DNA from 2 places in the Rhizobium sp. BK098 genome. Region 1 is predicted to be linked to the other one. Evidence: predicted binding sites of a transcription regulator. Region 1 holds the regulator's gene; the other holds the start of a gene.
The links. Region 1 encodes LexA, which represses DNA repair genes until DNA is damaged. Its sites were predicted from a motif close to TGTTCNNNNTGTGTTCNG; they were not measured.
Positions count from the first base shown of each region.

Region 2: dinB (DNA polymerase IV) is a predicted target of LexA. The motif match lies at 5,280-5,297, and genes of this name have one in related genera.

Region 1 is NZ_JACHYY010000010.1:86,221-97,458, forward strand. Features, by position in the region: gene bamA (outer membrane protein assembly factor BamA) at 1-315, shown strand, start outside; gene lpxD (UDP-3-O-(3-hydroxymyristoyl)glucosamine N-acyltransferase) at 367-1,434, shown strand; gene fabZ (3-hydroxyacyl-ACP dehydratase FabZ) at 1,427-1,900, shown strand; gene lpxA (acyl-ACP--UDP-N-acetylglucosamine O-acyltransferase) at 1,897-2,712, shown strand; gene FHT73_RS23375 (LpxI family protein) at 2,715-3,596, shown strand; gene lpxB (lipid-A-disaccharide synthase) at 3,593-4,774, shown strand; gene gltA (citrate synthase) at 4,801-6,090, opposite strand; gene FHT73_RS23390 (ComEC/Rec2 family competence protein) at 6,619-8,850, shown strand; gene lexA (transcriptional repressor LexA) at 8,831-9,553, opposite strand; gene FHT73_RS23400 (VOC family protein) at 9,974-10,861, shown strand; gene kdsA (3-deoxy-8-phosphooctulonate synthase) at 10,858-11,238, shown strand, end outside.
Region 2 is NZ_JACHYY010000004.1:9,333-20,570, forward strand. Features, by position in the region: gene FHT73_RS12100 (APC family permease) at 1-1,570, shown strand, start outside; gene FHT73_RS12105 (MFS transporter) at 1,669-3,123, opposite strand; gene FHT73_RS12110 (helix-turn-helix transcriptional regulator) at 3,237-4,112, shown strand; gene dinB (DNA polymerase IV) at 4,126-5,223, opposite strand; gene FHT73_RS12120 (hypothetical protein) at 5,610-5,924, shown strand; gene FHT73_RS12125 (GNAT family N-acetyltransferase) at 5,937-6,497, opposite strand; gene FHT73_RS12130 (Orn/Lys/Arg decarboxylase N-terminal domain-containing protein) at 6,519-8,876, opposite strand; gene FHT73_RS12135 (adenine deaminase C-terminal domain-containing protein) at 9,007-10,785, opposite strand; gene FHT73_RS12140 (LacI family DNA-binding transcriptional regulator) at 10,775-11,238, opposite strand, start outside.

The DNA of each region.
Region 1 (11,238 bases):
TCGCATGGCGATCCGCTTGGTGGCACGACTTACTTCACGGCTTCGGCTGAAGCGAGCATGCCAATGCCGGGTGTTCCTCAGGATATCGGTCTGCGTATCGCAGCCTTCGCTGATGCGGGCACGCTCTACGGCAACAAGGCGAATCTCTTCGGCGATACCCTTCATAACGACAGCTCGATCCGCGCATCGCTCGGTGCCGGTCTGATCTGGTCGTCGCCGTTCGGTGTCATCCGCGTTGACTATGCGGTGCCGGTCTTGAAGGAAGATTACGACAAGACTGAGAATTTCCGGTTTGGCATCGCCAACCAGTTCTGATATCGGCAGTCCAGAACTGCGGGCTTGAACACCGTTCTGGAGCTGGTGCTTATGGAACATACTGGTTTTTTCCCGCCCCATGGTGGCGTCAGCTTGAAACAGCTGGCTGAGCATCTTGGGGCGGAACTGGCTGATGCGACCTCTTCGGAGGTCGTCATCAGATCTATCGCTCCCGTCTACCGGGCAGGCGAAGGTGACATTTGTTATATCCTTTCCCGAAAGAATCGTGGTGAGCTGGAGACCTGCAAGGCTTCGGCGATCATTTGCCTTCCGGCGCTGAGATCTTTCGTCCCCGATCACATCCCGGTACTTCTGTCGAAGAAGCCGCATACGGATTTCGCCATTGCCGGTGCATTGCTGCATCCGCAAGCCATGAGGCCGGTTACGTTTACCGCGAATCCGACGACGATTTCGCCCGCCGCGACGATCGATGCGACCGCTAAGCTGGAGGCCAATGTCGGCATCGAGCCGGGTGTAATTATTGGCCCGGGTGCAGAGATCGGCGAGGGGACTTATATCGGCCCTAACGCTCTCATCGGGCCGGGTGTCAAAATCGGGCGCAATTGCAGCATCGGCGGCGGTGCGAGCGTGCTCTGCGCCTATCTCGGCAACGGCGTCATCGTCCACAATGGCACGCGCATCGGTCAGGACGGTTTTGGCTATGCGCCGGGACCGCGTGGCATGGTCAAGATCGTGCAGATCGGCCGCGTCATCATCCAGGATAATGTCGAGATCGGCGCCAATACCACGATCGATCGCGGCACCATGGATGATACCGTGATCGGCGAAGGCACGAAGATCGACAATCAGGTCCAGATCGGACATAACGTCCGCATTGGCCGTCATTGCGCTATCGTCAGTCAGGTCGGTATTGCCGGCAGCACGGTGATCGGCGATGGCGTGCAGATCGGCGGCCAGGCGGGCCTCAATGGGCATATCCACATCGGCGACGGCGTGCAGATCGGCGCCAAGAGCGGTGTGATGAACAGCATCCCGGCGGGCGAGCGTTATGCGGGCCTTCCGGCGCGGCCGCTATGGGATTTTCTAAGGGAATCGGCGGAGATCGCAAAGCGGTCAGGAGCCAGAGACAAGAAAGACGGGAGTGCGGAGCATGACTGAGGAAGCCAAGGCGTCGTTGTCGTCGGCTGACGTTCTGGAAATTATGAAGCTTTTGCCGCATCGCTATCCCTTCTTGATGGTCGACAAGATCATTGAGATCGACAGCGATAATTCCGCGATCGGCATCAAGAACGTGACGGCCAACGAGCCGCAGTTCACGGGGCATTTTCCCGGTTCTCCGATCATGCCGGGCGTATTGCTCATCGAGGGTATGGCGCAGACTGCGGGTGCGATCTGCGCCCGCAAGGATGGCATCGGCGGCAACCTCGTCTACTTCATGACGATCGACAACGCCCGCTTCCGCAGGCCGGTTGTTCCGGGCGACCGCGTCGAGTTCCACGTCGTCAAACAGAAGCAGCGTGGCACCATCTGGAAGTTCCATTGCGATGCCAAGGTCGACGGTTCTCTGGTGGCCGAGGCTGATATCGGTGCGATGATCGTACGGAAGGATCAAGAACAGGCATGAGCAGCATCGCAAAGAGCGCCCGCATTCATAAGCTGGCGGTTGTCGAGGACGGCGCGGTCGTCGGCGAGAATGTTGTTGTCGGCCCGCTCTGCTATGTCGGTCCCAAAGTCGTTCTGCACGACGATATTCAGTTGCTCAATAATGCAGTCGTGACTGGCCGCACGACGATCGGTAAGGGAACGAAGATCTTTCCGATGGCCGTTGTGGGCGGTGATCCGCAGAGCGTCCACCATCACGGCGAAGAGACGACGCTTGATGTCGGTGAGAACTGCACGATCCGCGAAGGCGTGACGATTAACACCGGTACGGCCGATTACGGCGGCAGGACGATCGTCGGCAACAACAACCTCTTTCTCGCCAATTCGCACGTCGCACATGATTGCCGCGTCGGTAACAATGTCATCATGTCGAACAATGTGATGCTGGCAGGACACGTCACCATTGAAGACCGTGCAATCCTCGGTGGTGGTTGTGCTGTGCATCAGTTCACGCGTATCGGCAGGCAAGCCTTCATTGGGGGGCTTACGGCAGCCAGCTACGATGTCATCCCTTATGGCATGTTGAACGGCAATCCTGGCGTGTTGTCAGGATTGAATGTCGTCGGGATGAGCCGCGCAGGGATAGATCGCGCCGTCATTCACCGCGTTCGCCGCGCCTACAAGAGCATCTTCGAAGGCGAAGGATCCATTCGCGACAATGCAGCGGCTATCCGCGAAGAATATGCCGATTGCAAGGAAGTGATGGAAATTCTCGATTTCATTGCTGCCGAAAGCGACCGTGCGCTTTCATCGCCGAATCGCGGCAAGAGCTGAGGGTGGTTTCGGCCAGCGAAAACGGCAAGGGCAGACTGGCGATCATCGCCGGCAGTGGGCTTTTGCCGGTTTACGTCGCCGATGCCGCCCGCCACGCCGGAGAGAATCCTGTCATTATTGCTTTGACTGACGAAGCGGACCGCGACTGGTCTGCCTTCGATCATGCCAATCTTGGCGTCGGCAATTTTGCCGGTCTCGAGGCAATGTTCCGCCGGCACGGTGTCGATCGTGTTGTCATGTCGGGCGGTGTTGCACGACGTCCTTCGTGGCGTCAGGTGCATCCGACCTGGCGCGTCATCAAGGAATTACCCTCCACCATCCGCACTCTTCTTTCGGGAGGGGACAATGCCGTTCTGCAGATGGTCATACGACTGATTGAGGCCGGCGGCGTTCGCGTCGTGGGTGCGCATGAAATTGCGCCGGATCTTTTGGCGGCGACGGGGCCACTTGGAAAATTCTCGCCGGCGAAAGAGGATCTGCGCGATATTGCCCAGGGCGCAAGGGCCGCGGATGCGCTGGGGCTTTTGGATGTCGGACAGGGCGCTGTCAGCGTCGGAGGCCGCGTTGTCGCGCTCGAGGGCGCCGAGGGTACTGACAGGATGATCGAGCGAGTTGCCGAACTGCGTGCGGCCGGACGCATCTCGACGCGCCGTCGTGGCGTGCTCGTCAAACTCTGCAAGCTGCAGCAGGATATCCGGGCTGATCTGCCGTCGATCGGCGTGTCTACGGTATCGAATGCCAAGAAGGCTGGACTGGCCGGCATCGCCGTCGAAGCCGGCAGAGCGCTGATCCTCGACCGGCAAGCGGTAATTGCCGCTGCCGACGAGGCCGGCATTTTCGTCTGCGGCATCGATCGCGGCCTCAGCGCCGAGGGCTTCATGTGAGCGCGGCGCCTTTGAAGCTTGCCGTCGTTGCCGGAGAAGTCTCCGGCGATCTCTTGGGTGGCGATCTCGTCGCGGCCCTGAAGCGGCGTCACGGTGGTGCGGTCGAGCTGGTGGGCGTCGGTGGCGAGGCGCTGGAGGCGCAAGGTCTGCGCTCGCTCTTCGATTACTCCGAGCTCTCGATCATGGGCTTCATTCAGGTCATCAAGCGGCTGCCAAAGCTACTGGCCCGCATCCGACAGACGGCAGATGCGATCGTTGCCGCAAAGCCCGATGTGCTTCTGATCATCGATAGCCCCGATTTCACCCATCGCGTTGCCAAGCGTGTGCGCAAGGCACTGCCCGACCTGCCAATCATCGATTACGTCTGCCCCAGCGTCTGGGCATGGAAGGAATATCGCGCGCAGAAGATGCTCGCTTACGTCGACCATGTACTGGCCGTATTGCCGTTCGAGCCTGCTGCCATGGAGCGCCTGGGCGGTCCGGCAACTACGTATGTCGGCCACCGCCTGACGGTCGATGCTAATCTGCTGGAAACTCGCCGTCAGCGCGCCTTGCGCGGTCTGGCAGGCCCCGATGCCCAAAAGACGATCCTGCTTCTGCCTGGATCGCGTGCATCGGAGATTCGACAGCTACTCCCGGTTTTTGAGCAGGCTATCGAAGAGATTAGCCGGAGAAATAATAATCTTCGTTTTCTGCTGCCGACAGTGCCGAAGCAGGAGGCGTTGGTTCGTTCGCTGACCGAAAAATGGCAGGTCAAGCCGGATATCTTTGTCGGTCAGGATGCCAAGTGGAGCGCCTTTGCTGGGGCCGATGCTGCCATGGCCGCCTCCGGAACCGTGATCCTGGAATTGGGCCTAGCCGGGGTTCCGGTGGTTTCGACCTATAAGACCGAATGGCTGGCGAAATTCGTGCTGTCGCGGATCAAGATCTGGACGGCCGCCTTGCCGAACCTCATCGCCGACTATGCTGTACTGCCGGAGCTCATCAATGATGTTCTGCGGCCGGGCATGCTGGCCCGCTATATGGAGCGGCTGGCGAGCGAGACGCCGGAGCGTACGGCGATGTTGGCGGGTTACGATCTGGTCTGGGAGCGAATGCAGACCGATGAGCCGCCCGGCGATAAGGCGGCGCAGATTGTTCTGGATGTTCTAGCCCATAAAAAAACCGGTCATCTCTGACCGGTTTTTTGTTTCAATACCGAAGCTTAGCGCTTGGAAACAGGCACATATTCGCGCAGCGGAGCACCGGTGTAGAGCTGGCGCGGACGGCCGATGCGCTGATGCGGATCTTCGATCATTTCGTTCCACTGGGCGATCCAGCCGACGGTGCGGGCAAGAGCGAAGAGAACGGTGAACATGGTGGTGGGGAAGCCGAGAGCCTTCAGCGTGATGCCGGAATAGAAGTCGACGTTCGGGTACAGCTTCTTCTCGATGAAATATTCGTCCGTCAAAGCAATGCGCTCCAGCTCGATCGCGATGTCGAGCAGCGGATCGTCCTTGATGCCGAGTTCGCCGAGAACTTCGTGCGCCGTCTTCTGCATGATCTTGGCACGCGGGTCGTAGTTCTTGTAGACGCGGTGACCGAAGCCCATCAGGCGGAACGGGTCGTTCTTGTCCTTGGCGCGGGCGATGAATTCCGGAATGCGGTCGACCGTGCCGATTTCGTTCAGCATGTTCAGGGCCGCTTCGTTGGCGCCGCCGTGAGCCGGTCCCCAGAGGCAGGCGATGCCTGCTGCGATACAGGCAAACGGATTGGCACCGGAAGAACCAGCCAGGCGAACCGTCGAAGTCGAGGCGTTCTGCTCGTGATCTGCATGCAGGATGAAGATGCGGTCCATGGCGCGGGCAAGCACCGGGTTGACGACATATTCTTCGCACGGAACGGCAAAGCACATGCGCAGGAAGTTCGACGCATAGTCGAGGTCATTCTTCGGATAAACGAAGGGCTGGCCGATATGGTACTTATAGGCCATGGCGGCAAGCGTCGGCATCTTGGCGATCATGCGCAGGCTTGCGACCATGCGCTGGTGCGGATCGGTGATGTCGGTCGAGTCGTGATAGAAGGCGGAGAGCGCGCCGACACAGCCGCACATGACGGCCATCGGATGCGCGTCGCGGCGGAAGCCGGTGAAGAAGCGCGACATCTGCTCGTGCACCATCGTGTGGTGGGTCACACGATAGTCGAAGTCCTTCTTCTGCGCTGCTGTCGGCAGTTCGCCGTAGAGAAGGAGGTAGCAGACTTCGAGGAAATCGCCGTGTTCGGCCAGCTGATCGATCGGATAGCCGCGGTGCAGCAGAACGCCTTCGTCGCCATCGATATAGGTGATGCTCGACTCGCACGATGCGGTGGAGGTGAAACCAGGATCGTAAGTGAAAGTGGAGGTGTTCTTGTAAAGGGCACCAATATCAATGACACTCGGGCCGATGGTTCCGGTCTTGACCGGCAGGTCCACCGTCTTTTCACCCCAAGTTAGTTTCGCGCTTTGTTCCGTCATGCTGATCCTCCAAGATTTGGCGGGATTGACGCCATAAAAAGCGCCAAAAGGTTAAGCGACTACCGACTAGCTATATGATCCAGAGCCTAATGCCAAGTTATCCTAACGCCAAATTGTGCAATGCAGTATCAACTTTTGGGCACTGCAGAAGCGTCCTTTCGTATGCTACGCCGGGATACCGGTCCAATTGAGCTTTGTTCCCGCCGATTTCAGTTGAATTCACTGGATGGTGACGGCACAAATCGCGCAGAAGCTGTAATTTGGCGCGGGGGCAGTCAGCGAGTGCCTAATTTCGAGGCATCCGACCAGCAGGAAGAGAGCAGGGACGTCACCGCGTCTCCGCAACCTCATGCCTTTTCCGCCACCATTACCCTCCGCGCCAAAGCGCAACAATGGGAACGAACACAGGATCAGGCGCCGCTGACGTCGCGTTTGCTGCGTGTCCCGAAGCGTCTTGGAACCGCTGTTCTCGGCTTGATTGCGGAGGACGCGGCCCATGGCCGTGCTGTTCTTTTCGCGCCGATCTATATGGGTTTGGGTGCGATTATCTGGTTCGAGGCGCAAGTCGATCCGCCTCCGCAGGCGTTTCTCGCAGGCCTCGTTCTGTTTGCTTTGGGTTTTTTGCTAAAGCGCGATGCGGGCAGGCTGCTTCATCACACGCTTTTCGCCGGTATGCTCATCTGCCTGGGCATGGCGCTCGCGCAGTGGGAAAGTTGGCGGGTTTCCACCGTCATGCTCGACTCGGCCGTGACGACGACCGTGACCGGGCAGATCGAGCGACGGGAATCCTATGACAATGGGCGCTGGCGCTATATCGTCCGCGTCGAGGCAACGGAAAAACCCTCTATCCGTCGCGCGCCGCAGCGGGTTACGGTCTTCGTGCGCAAGCAGGCGGAGCCGTTCGATCTGGGGGATCGAATCCGGGGCAGGGCGCGCCTGACGCCTCCGGCCGGACCGGCATTGACGGGTCTCAACGATTTTGCCTTCAGCTCCTATTTCAACGGCATCGGCGCGAATGGCTTTGCCTACGGAACGCCGGAATTATTATCGCCATCCGGTGACAATGTTGCCGGCTCGCTACTGGATGCGGCCGATATCTGGCTCGCTGGCCTGCGCAACAGCATAGGCGACCGCATCAGGCAAACCTTGCCCGGAGATACCGGCGCCTTTGCGGCAGCGCTTGTCACCGATGAGAGACGTGCGATCTCGAAGGATACGACCGAGGCTCTGAGAATTGCCGGCCTGACCCACATCATCGCAATTTCCGGTCTCAACATGGCGTTGTCGGCTGGCATCTTCTATGTCGGTCTGCGCTATTTGTTCAGCCTGTTTCCCGGCGTCGTCCAGGCTTGGCCGACGAAGAAGTTCGCAGCCTTCGGCGCGCTTCTAACGGTAACGGCCTATTACCTCATTTCCGGATTCGGCGTCTCCGCCGAACGCGCCTTCATCATGATGGCGATCATGCTGGTGGCCGTACTTTTCGACAGGCCATCCATCAGCTTGCGCAATGTGGCGCTCTCAGCCATCGTCATCCTAGTCTTGTCACCGTCTCAGGTACTCGGTCCGAGTTTCCAGATGTCTTACGCCGCTACGCTGGCGCTGGTATCAGGCTATTCGCTCTGGAAACGACGGCGGCATCGCGAAAACATCCTGCCGCGCATCCGTCTGTTAAGTCCGCTACTGTTCGTCACGCGCTTCTTTGGAGGTGTGATGTCGACCTCGTTCATCGGCGGTGCGTCGACGGCCATTTTCTCGATCGAGCATTTTCACCGGTTGGCGACATATGGACTTGCTGCCAATCTTGCGGCCATGCCCGTCGTCTCTTTCATCGTCATGCCCTTCGGTATGATGGCGATGCTGCTGATGCCTTTCGGAATCGATGGACCGTTCTGGAAAGTCACCGGTGAGGGACTGGAGCTTGTGATCGCTATTGCAAAAACGGTGGCTGGGTGGGGAGGTGACATTACCTTCGGCCGCCAGCCCGGCTGGCTGATGCCGACTTTCATCGCCGGCTTCCTGATCATGAGCATGCTGCGGACCCGGCTTCGCCATATGGGCCTGTTGCTGCTGCTGTCATCTGTCGGTGTGGCCGCGTTCGGCTCTGGTGTGCCGAAGCCGGATCTGATGATCGCGGAAGATGGCATTCTCGTTGCCTTGCGCCAGGATGATATCCTCGCCACCAATCGCGAGAGACCGCAGGCCTTCATCTTCGAGCAATGGCAGAAAGCGCTAGTCGCAGCCGAACATCAACCGCCGACCATGCTCCCGACCGATAGCCGGCTTCCGCAGATCAGCAAGACGGATCGGCATAAGCGATTAAGCAATGACGAGCAGAAGGCGGTCCGCACCGCAATGGAAGAAGCTTTAGACCGCACCATGCAAGGCAGCTTTGCCTGTCAGAAGGGAGCATGGTGTGTCGCCATGCTCGAAAACGGCGCGATATTGGTCACCATCGAGAACGCGGCCTATCTGCCCGCGGCTTGCGACACCGGGAACATTGTTGTGACGCCAATCCGGCTGCGGCTGGACCACTGCCGCTCCGGAGCAACGCTCATAACCGGTGCGACATTGCGCAAAACCGGCTCCATCGAAATGGTGCTTTCCGTAGACAAGCCCATCATCTCAGCCGCATTCAACAACCCGCAGCGCCCATGGACCAGGCATCGAACCTATGATTGGCGCACCGACAAATTCGACGCGCCAATTGCAAAGGCACCACCAGTTCTGGACAATTCACCGGTCAGTGATAGCGACGAATAAGGCCGACGAGCTTGCCCTGAACCTTGACGCGATCCGGCCCGAAGATGCGGGTTTCATAGGCTGGGTTCGCGGCTTCCAGCGCGATGGAGGCACCCTTGCGACGGAAGCGCTTCAAGGTAGCTTCTTCATCGTCGACGAGTGCAACGACGATATCGCCGGGATTGGCCGTGGTCGAATTGCGGATAATGACCGTATCGCCGTCGAAAATTCCGGCGTCGATCATCGAATCTCCTCGAACTTCAAGCGCATAATGTTCGCCGGAGCCGAGCATGTCGGCGGGAACGGTAATGTCGTGCGTATTGTTCTGGATGGCGGAGATCGGAACGCCGGCTGCGATGCGACCCATCACGGGTACGGACGCCGAGCCGTTGTGATCGTCATTTGCCACTTTCGACGGAGCGGGCGGGGCAACGGGCTGTGGCTTGCCGAGGCTGCCCTCGATGACGCTGGGCGAAAAACCGCGGCGCTGTTGCAGGCTCGGATTATAGGCGTCGGGAAGCTTGATGACTTCGAGCGCTCTGGCCCGGTTCGGCAGCCTGCGGATGAAACCTCGCTCCTCCAGCGCCGTGATCAGGCGGTGAATGCCGGATTTGGATGCCAGATCCAGTGCATCCTTCATCTCGTCGAAGGATGGCGGAACACCGGATTCCTTCATGCGTTCGTGAATGAAGAGAAGCAGTTCCTGCTGCTTGCGCGTCAACATCGTCTTGGAACCTCAGAATCAAGAAAAGCCGTGAAACAAATCCAGAACGGACACTATATGTTCCATATGTGTTCCGCAAGTGCTTAAATTTCGGTAAAGCCTTGTGGGGTCAGTTAAATAATTACCATTTGCGAATAGATCGGATCGGAACATCGAGGCGCCATACTTGCGTTAACCCATGGAAAAATATGAGAAATGCCGCTCTGTTCGCTTCCAGGGCCTTGTCGTTCAGTCCGTGCGCCCAGCATTTGGATCAAAGTGCCACACTACTGCATAAGCCGGCTATGGGAGAGAATCAGCAATCACGTTTGCGAGATCGCCTTCAATCCATGTCGTGTGCTTCGGGATGTTCCATCCTCCCATCTTGAATTGCTTGGGGGATGGGCGCAAATCTGCTTCCGCAAGCAAACAGGAGAAGCCATGATTTCGTCTCCGCATCCGCTGGATCATCTCGTGCTGCCGACCGTCAATATCGCTCTGGCGCGCGAACGCCTAGGCAAGCTCGGTTTCACGGTGGCTCCAGATGCGCGCCATCCCTTTGGCACTCAGAATGCCTGCGTCTTCCTTGCCGATAAAACCTATCTCGAACCTCTGGGCGTCGCATCTCCGGAGCAATGCGAGAAGAGCATCGTAGATGGCAATGTTTTCGTCGCGCGCGATCAGGCTTATCGTTTCCGGGTGGGGGATGATGGCTTTTCGGCCGTGGTATTCGGTACGGATGATGCGGTGGCGGATGATAAGCGTTTCAACGCGGCGGCGATTTCGGCGGGGCGAATGCTGGATTTCTCGCGTCCGATGAAGATGCCGGATGGAACAGAAACCACGGCAGGCTTTCGTCTTGCCTTTGCCGCCGATCTGCGCGCGCCGGATTTTCTCGCTTTCTGCTGTCAGCGCATCAATCCGCTGCCGGCTGATCGCAGCGCGCTCGAGCGTCACGAGAACGGCGTGACTGGTATCGCGCGGGTAGCGCTTTGCGCGCCGAAGCCGGCGGTCTATCGCGGTTTCTTCGAAGAGGTTGTCGGCGACCCACGCATCATGGAGCATTCCTTTGGCCTGACGATCAGGACTGCCAATGCCGATCTCGAGATTTTGACCCCGGAAGGAATGGAGGCATTCTATGATCTGCCTGTTCGCACGAATGATCCGGGGCTCAGGGCGCGGGCAATCCTTTTCAAAACGCGCGATCTTTCCGTGACATCGTCGCATTTCACTGCTAACGGCGTCACCTATACGCGTAAGAACAATCGTCTATTGGCGAGGTTGGCGCCCGGTCAGGGCGCATTGTTCGCCTTTGAGGAGATAAAATGAGCACAAATTCCGAAGTCACCGTCGGCGAGGGTGCCTCCAAGGTCCTTTTTTCCAATACTGCAAAGCTGTCGCTGATCGCCGGTCCCTGCCAGATGGAAAGCCGCGACCATGCTTTCATGGTCGCCGGCGTTTTGAAGGAACTTTGCGGCAAGCTGGGCATCGGCCTCGTCTACAAGTCCTCCTTCGACAAAGCGAACCGCACATCGCTGTCGGGCAAGCGCGGCATCGGGCTGGAAAAGGCGCTGGAGGTTTTTGAAGACCTGAAGAAGGAATATGGCTTCCCGGTCCTGACCGACATCCACACGGAAGAGCAGTGCGCCATCGTTTCCAAGACGGTTGATATCCTGCAGATCCCGGCTTTCCTGTCGCGCCAGACA
Region 2 (11,238 bases), on a different contig from region 1:
AATTGCCGGCATGTTCGGCAACAAGTCCGGCGGCGCCTCGGTCTATGGCGCGACGGCCTGGCTGCGTTACTCGAAATTCATCGCGCCGCTTTCGGTCTGGTGCAACTGGTTTGCCTGGTCGCCGGTGCTGTCCCTCGGCTGCGCCATTGCGGCAGGCTATATCCTCAATGCCTTCTTCCCGATCCCCGCGGCGGACTCACAGGCTGTGCTCAGCTGGATCAGCGCCCATGCGACGTCGATCGCCGCCGATAGCCCGCGTGTTGCCGAATACATTGCGGCCCATGCCGGTACATCGCCCGACGATGCGGTAAAAGCGCTGCTCAGCGCCGATGGCGTTGCAGCTTTTACGCCGCCCATCCGCAACTGGTCTCTCGTCAGCTTCAACATTCCTTTCCTCGCGACCGCCAATATCAACGCCACCTTCTTCATCGGCGGTGTCCTGATGCTGATCATCTTTGCGATCCAGCATCGCGGCATCTCCGAGACGGCCAGCGTGCAGAAGTGGCTCGCCATCATCGTCCTCGTGCCGCTTCTGATCATCGGCGTCTATCCGATCGTCAGCGGCCAAATCCTCTCCGCCAACGTGACCGGCCTGCTACCGCCGACAGCGGCCTACGCTGCGACTGACGGCACCTGGAGCAATGGCGGCTGGACGCTTTTCCTCGGCGGCCTCTATATCGCCGCCTGGTCGACCTATGGCTTCGAGACGGCGGTCTGCTACACGCGTGAGCTGAAAAACCCGAAGACGGATACGTTCAAGGCAATCTTCTACTCGGGCCTTGCCTGCTGCGTCTTCTTCTTCCTGGTGCCCTTCGCTTTCCAAGGCGTGCTCGGTCATGCCGGCATGCTGGCGCCCGGCATCGTCGATGGCACCGGCGTTGCCGAAGCGCTCGGCGGCCTGATCGGCGCCGGCCGGATCGTTACGCAATTGCTCGTCATCCTGATGATCCTGGCACTGTTTCTTGCGATCATGACGGCAATGGCGGGTTCCTCGCGCACCCTCTATCAGGGCTCGAAGGACGGCTGGCTGCCGAAATATCTCGATCATGTGAACGAGAACGGTGCGCCGACGAGAGCGATGTGGACGGACTTCGCCTTCAATCTCTTTCTTCTCGCCATTGCCTCCGACACGAGCGGCTATTTCTTCGTGCTTGCCGTCTCCAACGTCGGATACATCATCTTCAATTTCCTCAACCTCAATTCCGGCTGGATACACCGCATGGACTCCGGTCATGTCGAGCGCCCGTGGAAAGCGCCGTCGTGGCTCATCGGCCTTAACACCGTCCTTGCTTTCGTCAATGCGCTCTTCCTTGGCGCTGGCGCCAAGGTTTGGGGCTATGCCAATGCGCTCTGGATCGGTTTTGCCTTTGCGGCCCTCATCCTGCCGGTCTTTGCCTACAGGCATTATGTTCGCGATGGCGGCAAGTTCCCGGCCGGTGCCATGGATGATCTGGGCCTTGTCGGCCAGGATCTGGGTGTAAAGAAGGCGGGGATTCTGCCCTATCTGGCGCTTGCCGGCGGCCTTGCCATCGTGCTGATTGCCAATTGGGTTTTCCAGCTGCCGGCGTAGCCGCATCTGGTCGAAGACGAGGCCTATGCTTGCAAGTCCGGCCTGGCGACAGGCCGGATTTTGTTATGGGATCAATGCTTTTAACGCTGATCGTCCGATCATTCAGGTGCGACGATGAGGGCGTCGCCGATCTCGGCGTCTTCTTCTGGTCGGCTGCGCTGCCGTGCCAATCGCAGAAGCGTGGCCACCAGCAGGATGGCCATTAGCCCGAGTTCGACGGCGATGGCCGTGACCCCGGCGGAGAGATAGGCGCTGGAATATTGCAGCACCTGGGCAAATACCGCCCCCAGGATCGCCGGCCCGAGACCCAGCGACACCTGCTGCATGGTTGCGAGCATGGCGCTGCCGGCGCCGGCATGTTCATGCGGCACGTCCGCCAGCCCCAGCCGGTAGAAGCTGTTGACGATCAGCGCCTGGCCGAAACCGATCAGGACTGTGGACGGAATGAGGTTGATGACGCCAGGTCGCGGCCAGACCGTTTCGAGCGTCACGATGAGCAGAGCAAGCCCGCTCATCTGGATCACGCAGCCCATCGCCAGCATGAGTTCGCGCCGTAGGTTTGCAAGGCGAGGCGTGACGAAAGCGGCCGAGACGAAGTAGGAGCCGCCAAGTGCAATCAAGGCATTGCCCGATTGCAGCGGGGTCAGCCCGGCACCTGCCTGCAAGGTAAGGGCGAAGACGAACATGAAGCCGCTCCAGCAGGTGAAGAAGAGTATGGCGATCAGCCCGCCGAATCGCATGCTGGAGATGCGCGTGAGCGACGGCGGCAGGATCGGGAAGGCGCCACGCGCCTCCTTGGAGCGCTGGATACGCCAAAGAAGTGCCACCAGCGGCAGGATCGGCACGAAGCCGAGCAGGCAAAGCCAGTTCCAGTGTAGCGACGGGCCGAGCGCGGTCGGCAGCAGGACCGACAAAGTCAGCAGCGCCAGCGTAATCATGCCCGACCAGTCGACCGGAACTCTGCCTTGGCCACGCGTTTCGGGGACATGGCGCCACACGCTGATCAGGATCAGGATGCAGACCGGCAGGTTGATGAGAAAGATACTGCGCCATCCGGAGCCGGCAATATTGGCAGAGATCAGGAAGCCGCCGAGAACCTGGCCGACGATGAAGGCGATGCCGCCAATTGCGCTGTAAAGCGAAACGGCGCGGGCGTGATCGCGTCCGGTCAGGCTGACATGGATGGTCGCCAGTACCTGCGGCACCATGAGTGCAGCCGCAATTCCCTGCAGCGCGCGCGCAACGATGAGGAAGGTGACTGATGTCGCTACCCCGCATAGCAGGGAGGCGAGGCAGAACAACAGGACGGCGAGGCCGAACATGCGCCTGCGGCCGAAATTGTCGCCGAGGCGCGCACCCATCGCCAGGCAGACGGCAAAGGCGACGCCATAGGCGGCGACGAAAAGCTCAAGTTCGGTCTCGCCGGCGTGCAGCGAGGCCGAGATGGCGGCGAGGCCGACATTGATGATGGAAAAATCGAGTTGCAGCAGCAATTGCCCGGCCAGCAGGATCAGCAGGCCGAATTGGCCAAGCCGGATTGGTGCGGAAGACATGGGGGACCTCAAAGTATTTTCAAAACTGAGTCCACAGCGTTTTACACCCATGTTAAACTGGTACAAGATACCTGTTTAGACTGGTATAAAAAGTGTCAGGCTGGAGAATGGAAATGCACGGCACGCTCGATATCGTCCCCAATCAGATGCTTTCGCGGGCACAGGAACTCGGCGAGATGTTGCGAAGACGGCGGGAATCCCTTGACCCGCAAAGATTGGGACTCGGTCGAGCAGGACGGATTCGTACACCCGGATTGCGGCGGGAAGAAGTGGCCTCGCGCGCCGATATCGGCATTACCTGGTATACCAAGCTGGAACAGGGCCGGCCGATCCGCGTGTCGCCGCGCGTGCTTCTCTCCGTCGCGCATGCTTTGGAATTCAACGAAGTCGAGACGGAGCACCTGTTCAGACTGGCCAATCTGCCGGTTCCGCCTCGCCTTGAAAATCCTCGCGTCTGCGAGCCGCTCACCGAGGCCAGCCAGCGCATTCTCGATCATCTCTGTCCTTATCCGGCTCTTATCCAGACGAAACGGTACAATATACGCGGCTTCAACGAGGCCTATCGCCGTCTTGTCGGCGTCGATCTGGATGCCCTTCCGCCCGAAGACCGGAACTGCATTTATCTGTCCCTCGTCAATCCTGCCTGGCGTGCAAGCCAGGCCGATCCCGACGAGATGCTGGCCAATATGGCAGCGCTGTTTCGTGCCTCCATGGCCGAGCATCTCGATGATCCGAGCTGGGAGCGGCAATTGGAACGCTATATGAGCGCTTCCGATCAGTTCCGCATCGTATGGGATCGCTATCAGCTCAAGGGCATCGAGAATACCGTCAAGCGTTTTCGGCTGGCGGATGGCACGGTCCTGCCGCTGCAATCCAACAATTGGTGGGCAAGCCCCAGCAATGACGACCGCATGATCGTCTACACACCCGTCGACGAAGCCGGGGTGGAGAAGCTGAACGCGATGATGAAGCGCAAGCGGTCTTGCTGAGCGGCGGCCTCCTTCAGATGCCAAGATCGAGCTGAGGCTGTGATCTCCCATTGTCGGCATCTTCGTTCGTCAAAGACGAAAGCGTGATGCCAAGCAGCCGGATCGGCCGGGCAAACGGGTGGACGGTTGCCAAAAGCGCCGAGGCTGTCTCAAGAACAGCGCCGCCGTCTGCGACCGGCAAGGAGCTTGTCCGACTGCGTGTCGCCTGGGTGAAGTCCGAATATTTGATCTTCACGGTCACCGTCTTGGCGCTGAAACCGCCTGTTTCGCAGTAGCGCCAGACCTTCTGTGCTAAGGGCCGCAACTCCGCTGTCGCCAGCTCGAGATCGTCAATATCCTCGGCGAACGTATCTTCCGCGCCAATGGATTTGCGGATCCGGTCGGGCTTTACCTGGCGCTCGTCGATGCCGCGGGCGATACCGTAGAAATATGGGCCTGCCTTTCCGAAATGCTCCTGCAGGAAGGCGAGGGATTTCGACTTCAGGTCTAGCCCTGTTTCGATGCCGAGTTTGTGCATCCGCTCGGCGGTCGCTGGTCCGACGCCATGGAATTTCTTGACGGGAAGCGTTTCGACGAAGGCCGGCCCGTTCTTCGGCGTAATGACAGCCTGACCATTGGGCTTATTGAGGTCACTTGCCATCTTGGCGAGGAACTTGTTGTAGGAAATGCCGGCAGAAGCATTGAGACCAGTGACCTGCTTGATCTTGGTCCGGATCTCCAGCGCGATCTCGGTGGCGATCTCCATGCCCTTGTGGTTCTGGGTGACGTCGAGATAGGCCTCGTCGAGCGAGAGCGGCTCGATAATCGAAGTATATTCGGCGAAGATTTCGCGGATCTGCTGCGACACTGCCCTGTAGACGTCGAAGCGCGGCGGCACGAAAATCAGGTCCGGGCATTTGCGCTTCGCCGTGACCGAAGGCATCGCCGAGTGAACGCCGAAGGCGCGGGCCTCGTAGCTTGCGGCCGCCACGACGCCGCGCGCCGCCGACCCGCCGACCGCAAGCGGCTTGCCGCGCAGCTCGGGATTGTCTCGCTGTTCGACCGACGCATAAAATGCATCCATATCGACATGGATGATCTTCCGAACAGGGTTTGTGTTGGTGTCGTTCATGGCGATCTCGGTCATCATGCTGCAGGTTCAAGCATGGACCCTTCAATTATAGAATCTGAAACAAATACAGAACATATCATCCCTGATCACGATATCAAACCGGCTCCGTTGTCGTGCCGGAGAGATGCGGGAAAATCGCTCTGTGACAGTCATTCGCAAGTGCCACCTTGGAGATGCCTTCGAGGCTTCTTATCTCTTGTCTATCCCCCAATACGGAGCCTCAAGATGGGCCAAATCGCAACCGAACCCCTTTCCGACCTGCCGATGGAAATCCTTCCGCCCGAGCATGACGAGGAATCTCGATCTAACGGAACCGCGTGCCTATGCTGCCGAAGGCAGCGAGCGGCGCGGAAGATGGATGAGGATGGTTGCGGCATATGTGACGAATGCCTGGCGCCATGACGAACGACGCGCTGCTGGCGTCCGAATTGTCGGACTTCGAACATGCGCTTGCGAAGCTGTCTGACGGCTATTCGGAGGGGCGCTTTCAAGATCGCCCCTGGGGTGTGACGGTCAAGCGATCGCCTGACGGGAAGCGAGTTTGGCTCTATGGCGAGGAGCTTGGCGGGACCGATGTCGTCAGCTTCAATCTCTATGTGCTCTCCGGAGCCAGCCTCACCCTCAAGCCTTGCGAAATGTCCTCGTCGAAAGTCGTGGATTTCGTGCTGGGTTTCAGGCCAGCTCAAACGCAGCCGGTATAAGCCCCCTTTGCTTCAGCGGGTGGAGAGCGGCGGCGGAGGCGGCTGCGTGGTTGAGCCGGGACCGAGCGAGCGCTGGACCATCACGGTGTCGGCCCAGCGGCCGTAACGATAGGCAACCGCCGGCAGAAGGCCGACGCGAACGAAGCCGAAGCGTTCGTGCAAGGCGAGAGAGGCCGCGTTGTCGGCATCGATATAGCCGATCATCTGCCGGAAACCGGCCGCGGCACAGGCGTCGATCAGTCCGCGCATGAGCAGGCTCCCGACGCCTTGGCCAACATGGTCGTGATGCACATAGATCGAATGCTTGACGGTATAGCGATAGGCCGGACGCTTGCGGAACAGCACCACATAGGCATAGCCGACGACCTTCTCACCCTCGATCGCAACGACATGCGGGAAGCGTTTGTCCTTCAAATTCTTGCGCCGTTCGCGCAGATCGTCCGGCTGCGGCGTATCGCTATCATCAACTCCGGCCTCGACGCCGCGGTGAATATGGCGGCGATAGATTGCCAGCATGGCATCGACGTCGCTCTCCCGGGACGGGCGAACGATGATTGTTTTATCCTGCTTCATGTCCGAACCTGAATTCCAAGCCTATTCCGCGACGACGTAGGTATAGAGCCGGATTTTGCCGGCTGCATCAATCTCGCGATAGAGGCCTTGAATCTCCACCTCGAAACCGGGGAAGGTGTTGAAGCAGGTTTCAAACATCTTGAGATAGTCGATCATGGGCTTTGCCTGCTCCGTCAGGCGCTCGCCCGGCACGATGGTCGCAATCCCCGGAGGATAGACGACGAAGGGCGTCGTTGCGATGCGGCCGGCAATGGCGTCGATCGGCAGATAGTCGACATCGTTGCGAACAAGGCAACGTGCGGCATCGTGCGGCGACATGGCGATCGGCGGCAGGTGTTCGGCGGAAAACTGCTTTGTCTGCAGCGCGCTGACATCGGCCTGGCGGAAGAAATTGTGCATCTCAGCGCAAAGATCGCGCAGGCGCACGCCCGCATAACGGCCCGGACGGCGGCGATAGAATTCCGGAATTGCCTCTTCCAGCAGCGCATTGTCGTCATGAAGCTTCTTGAAGGCGACAAGGCCGCTGATCAACGTACCGGCCTTGCTGGCTTCGACACCGGGGGTGAGGAGGAAGAGCAGCGAATTGAGATCGTTCTTTTCCGCGACGATACGGTTTTCACGCAGATATTGCGCGACCACCGGCGCCGGTATGCCGTGTTCCGTGTATTTCCCCGTCCGACGATCAAAGCCCGGTGTCAGCAGGGTAAGCTTGTTCGGGTCCGTCATGGCAAAACCCGGTTCCATGCCGGAAAAGCCGTGCCATGCCGCATCGGGCGTCAAGTGCCAGAAGGCGGGATTGGTGGCGAGTTGGTCGGTCGCGACGCTTTCCCACGACACGTCATGCACTGCGCCTGGGCTCGATACATCCGGGATCGCAACGCGATCCGGCACGAAAGGCTCGAAGAACCAACGGCGTTCGGGACGATGCTCCTTCTCCTCGAATTCGCGACGCACGGCGCGGATTTTCTTGCGCAGCTCGATGCCGAGACGGATCGTGTCGTCCCAAAGCACTTCGCCCGAGCGCCCCTTCATCATCTGCGCGCCGACGTCGAGCGAGGCGAAGAGCGGATAGAAGGGCGATGTCGAGGCGTGCTGCATGAAGCTTTCGTTGAAGCGTCGGTGCTCCACGCGGCGCTTCTGGCCAGTGATGTGCCTGTCCTTCATGTGGATCTGGGAAGCCTGTGAGAAGCTTGCCAGCTGCTTATGGGTGGATTGCGTGGCGATGATGCCCGGCGCATCCGGCCCGAGGTCGGAAAGACCCATGGCAAAGCGCCCGGCATAAAGCGGATGAAACTTCATGAAGCCGGCCCAGGCCTCGTCGAAAAGGATGTAATCGCAGAGATGTCCAATCCGCTTGAGAATCATCTCGGCATTGTGGATGGTGCCGTCATAGGTGCACTGTTCCACGACCGCGACGCGGAACGGGCGAGGCTTCTTGTAGGCTTCCGGATCTTTCACCAGCGGATGGGTGCGGATGCGCTCGCGCAGCGCCTCCTCGTCCATTTCAGCGAAATCCATGGGACCGATCAAGCCATAGAGATTGCGTCTGGTCGGCAGATAGACCGGAATGCCGCCCGAGATCATCAGGGCGCCGTGATGGGCGGCCTTGTGGTTGTTGCGATCGAACAGCACGAGGTCGCCATCGGTGACGAGCGCTGAGAGCGCGACCTTGTTGGACGTAGAGGTGCCGTTCAACACGAAATAGGTCTTCTCGGCGCCGAAAATCTTGGCCGCTTCCTTTTGCGCGGCAAGCGCCGGCCCTTCGTGGGTTAGGAGGTCGCCGAGGTCGAGCACGGAATTGTCGAGGTCGTCGCGGAAGACCGCCTCGCCCAGATGCTCCATGAAGACGCGGCCGATGGGGCTGCGGCTGTAGAAGATGCCGCCGTTGTGACCGGGGCAGGTCCAGAGGTGATTGCCTTCCTCGGCATAATCGACCAGCGCACCGAAGAAAGGCGTCTTCAGCGTTTCGGCATATTGCTTGAGCCGGCTGATGAGGCTCTTTGCGATGAAGGCGGGCGTTTCTTCCGACAGGAAGACGTAGCCGTCGATAAAATCGAGCACTTCGACCGGCACATCCTCGAAGCGCTTGCGCCGGATCAGCAGGATGATGGGAAATTCGAGGCCGCGCCGGCGCATGAGGTTGATAAGCGAAGCCGTCTTGCCTTCAAGACCCTTCTTGCCCCAGTCGACCAGCATGCAGCCGATGGCAGCATCGGTCTGTACGGCGATCTCGGCGTCTTCGAGATTGCGCGCGCGCACCACCTCGAAACCGGAGCGTTCGATCTCCTCGACGATCTGATTGTAGCGGGCACCCTCCAGATCCTCATTGTCAAAGGTTGGCGTCGCGAACAGAAAGTTGAAACGTCTGAAATAATCCATCTGGGTACCCGCTCCTGATTTGGCATGAGGTGTCGGCGTATTTCATGACATGGATGTGACAGAATAGAGGACGTCCACTGCGGTTCGGATGTTCTCCTAAATCGGCAATATTACCGTTTGGCCGGTGACCTCAGTTTCGGCTTTTAGCCAGAAGCGGTCTGATGTCCCGGGTAGTTCCGTCGGTCAGCCCGAGATCGGTGACATGCGGGCCGGGATTGCAGGCAAGGCTTGCTCCGACGACTGCCTTGAAGGTGCGAATGGGCGGCATCCAGTCAGCGATCGCATCGGCTGCCGCGCGCAGCTTGGCGAAATCATCGGCCACGTCCTTTGCGGGCGCATCCGACAGCAAGCCGCAGACGGGCAGGGGCAGAACGGCTGTAACCCTGCCACCGGCGGCCGTTGCCATGCCGCCGCCAGCCTCGATGACGGCATTGGCTGCCGCAGCCATGTCCGCGGGGTCGCGGCCGAAGACGGTAAGATTATGGCTGTCATGCGATATCGTCGTCGCAAGCGCGCCGCGCCAATGGCCCCAGTCTTCCAGGATGCCGATCACGGGCGTCGGGTCCTTTCTTCCATGGCGGTGGATGGCCGCCATCAGAAGCATGTTATCAGGCAGAACAAGCTTGCCGTCTTCGACCTTGACGGCTGCCTCTCCCCATTTTGTAAACCGCGGGCTGACGACGGTGTTGACACGAGCTTCGGTCATACCAGGCAGAGTGATGGTGAAGTCGGCGGCAGAAAGCCTTCCGAGTTTTACGGTGTCGCGATAGGCATCCGAGGACACGCCCTTGCCGCTTCCAATAAGATTGCCGTCTCTGGCAACTTCACGCCCCGATGCATAGACGCGGTCGACCACGATCCTTTCCAGATCGGAGAGGATGACGATGTCGGCGCGGCGGCCGGGCGCGACCAACCCCAGATCATAACGGTTCAACCACATGGCGGCGTTAAGCGTGGCGGCGCGGACGGCATCGACCGGCTTCATGCCGTAGCCTATGAGGCGCCTCAGAACCGATGACATCGCGCCGTCATTCACGAGATCGTCGGGGAAGACGTCATCGGTGCAGATTGTCAGCGTTTGCGGCAGATGAGGCAGCTTTTTCAGAGCCTCGATCACGCCGGGCAGGACATAGTCGTGGGAACCGCGTAGCTCGACGGTAAGGCCCGCCCGCAATTTCGCCAGCAAGTCCTCGCCTGAGGTGAGTTCGTGATCGGATTGGATGCCTGCGGCAATAAAGGCCTGCAATTCCGCGCCTTCGAGGCCGCGGGCATGACCGCAGACGCGCTTGCCGCTCGCAAGTCCGGCTTCGACGATACTGCGCATCGGCTCGCTTCGCTCAAGGACGCCGCGCATGTTCATTACTTCGGCGACGCCGGAAATCTCCGGCCAGCTCAGCATGGTCGACATTTCGCCCGAGCGGAACTCCGCGCCGGCAAGTTCCAGGCCGGGCGCCGAAGGCACGCAGGACGGCGCCAGTGTCAGGAAGCGCAGCGGCAATTGCCGTGTCTCCTCAAGCGCCCAGCGAATACCATCAAGGCCAGCGACGTTGCCGATTTCATGCGGGTCCCAGCAGACCGTCGTCGTGCCCTGGGGAACGACCGTTTCGGCATATCGCCTCGGCGTCACCATCGAGCTTTCGACGTGCATATGCGTGTCGATAAATCCGGGCGTGATGAATCGTTCCGAAGCGTCGATGGTCTGCTTTGCGTCCCTCCTTGTCCCCAAGGCGTGGACGCTTGCGATCAAGGGGCCAACAAGCCCGATATCGGCCGGTCTCATTTCCGAGGTCGCGACATCGACGAGCGTTCCGCCGGTAATCAGCACATCGAACGGCTCAAGCCCCAACGCCGCCCGCACGGCACGATCGCGCAGCTCGGACGAATGGAGGTCGTAGGGTTCATTCGGCATGTCTGCCTCCCTTGGCAAAGGCGGATGGGTGCGCGGTGGATTGCCGTAAGACAAGTTCCGTTGGAAATATTCGGCTGGTATCAGTTTCTCCGGCAACGAAGGCAAGCGCGTGGTTCGCCACCGTTTCCAGATCCTGTCGAACTGTCGTGAGCGGCGGGGAGACGATTTGAGCCCACATCAGATCATCAAAGCCGGTGAGCGACATGTCTTCCGGAATGCTGCAGCCTCTATCTTTGACGGCGATGGCAAAGCCGATGGCGAGAGCGTCATAGGCGGCGGCGCAGGCTGTAAAATGGCGGAGATCGAGTTCGCGTCCGAGGACGCTGCCGGCTTCGAAAGTCGCATCGCTATGTCGCAATGCCGGTTTGACGCCGGCCTGGCGGAAGATGTCGCACATTCCCTCGACGCGCTCGCGTGCCACCAGCGAATTTTCCGGGCCGGCGAGGATGAGAA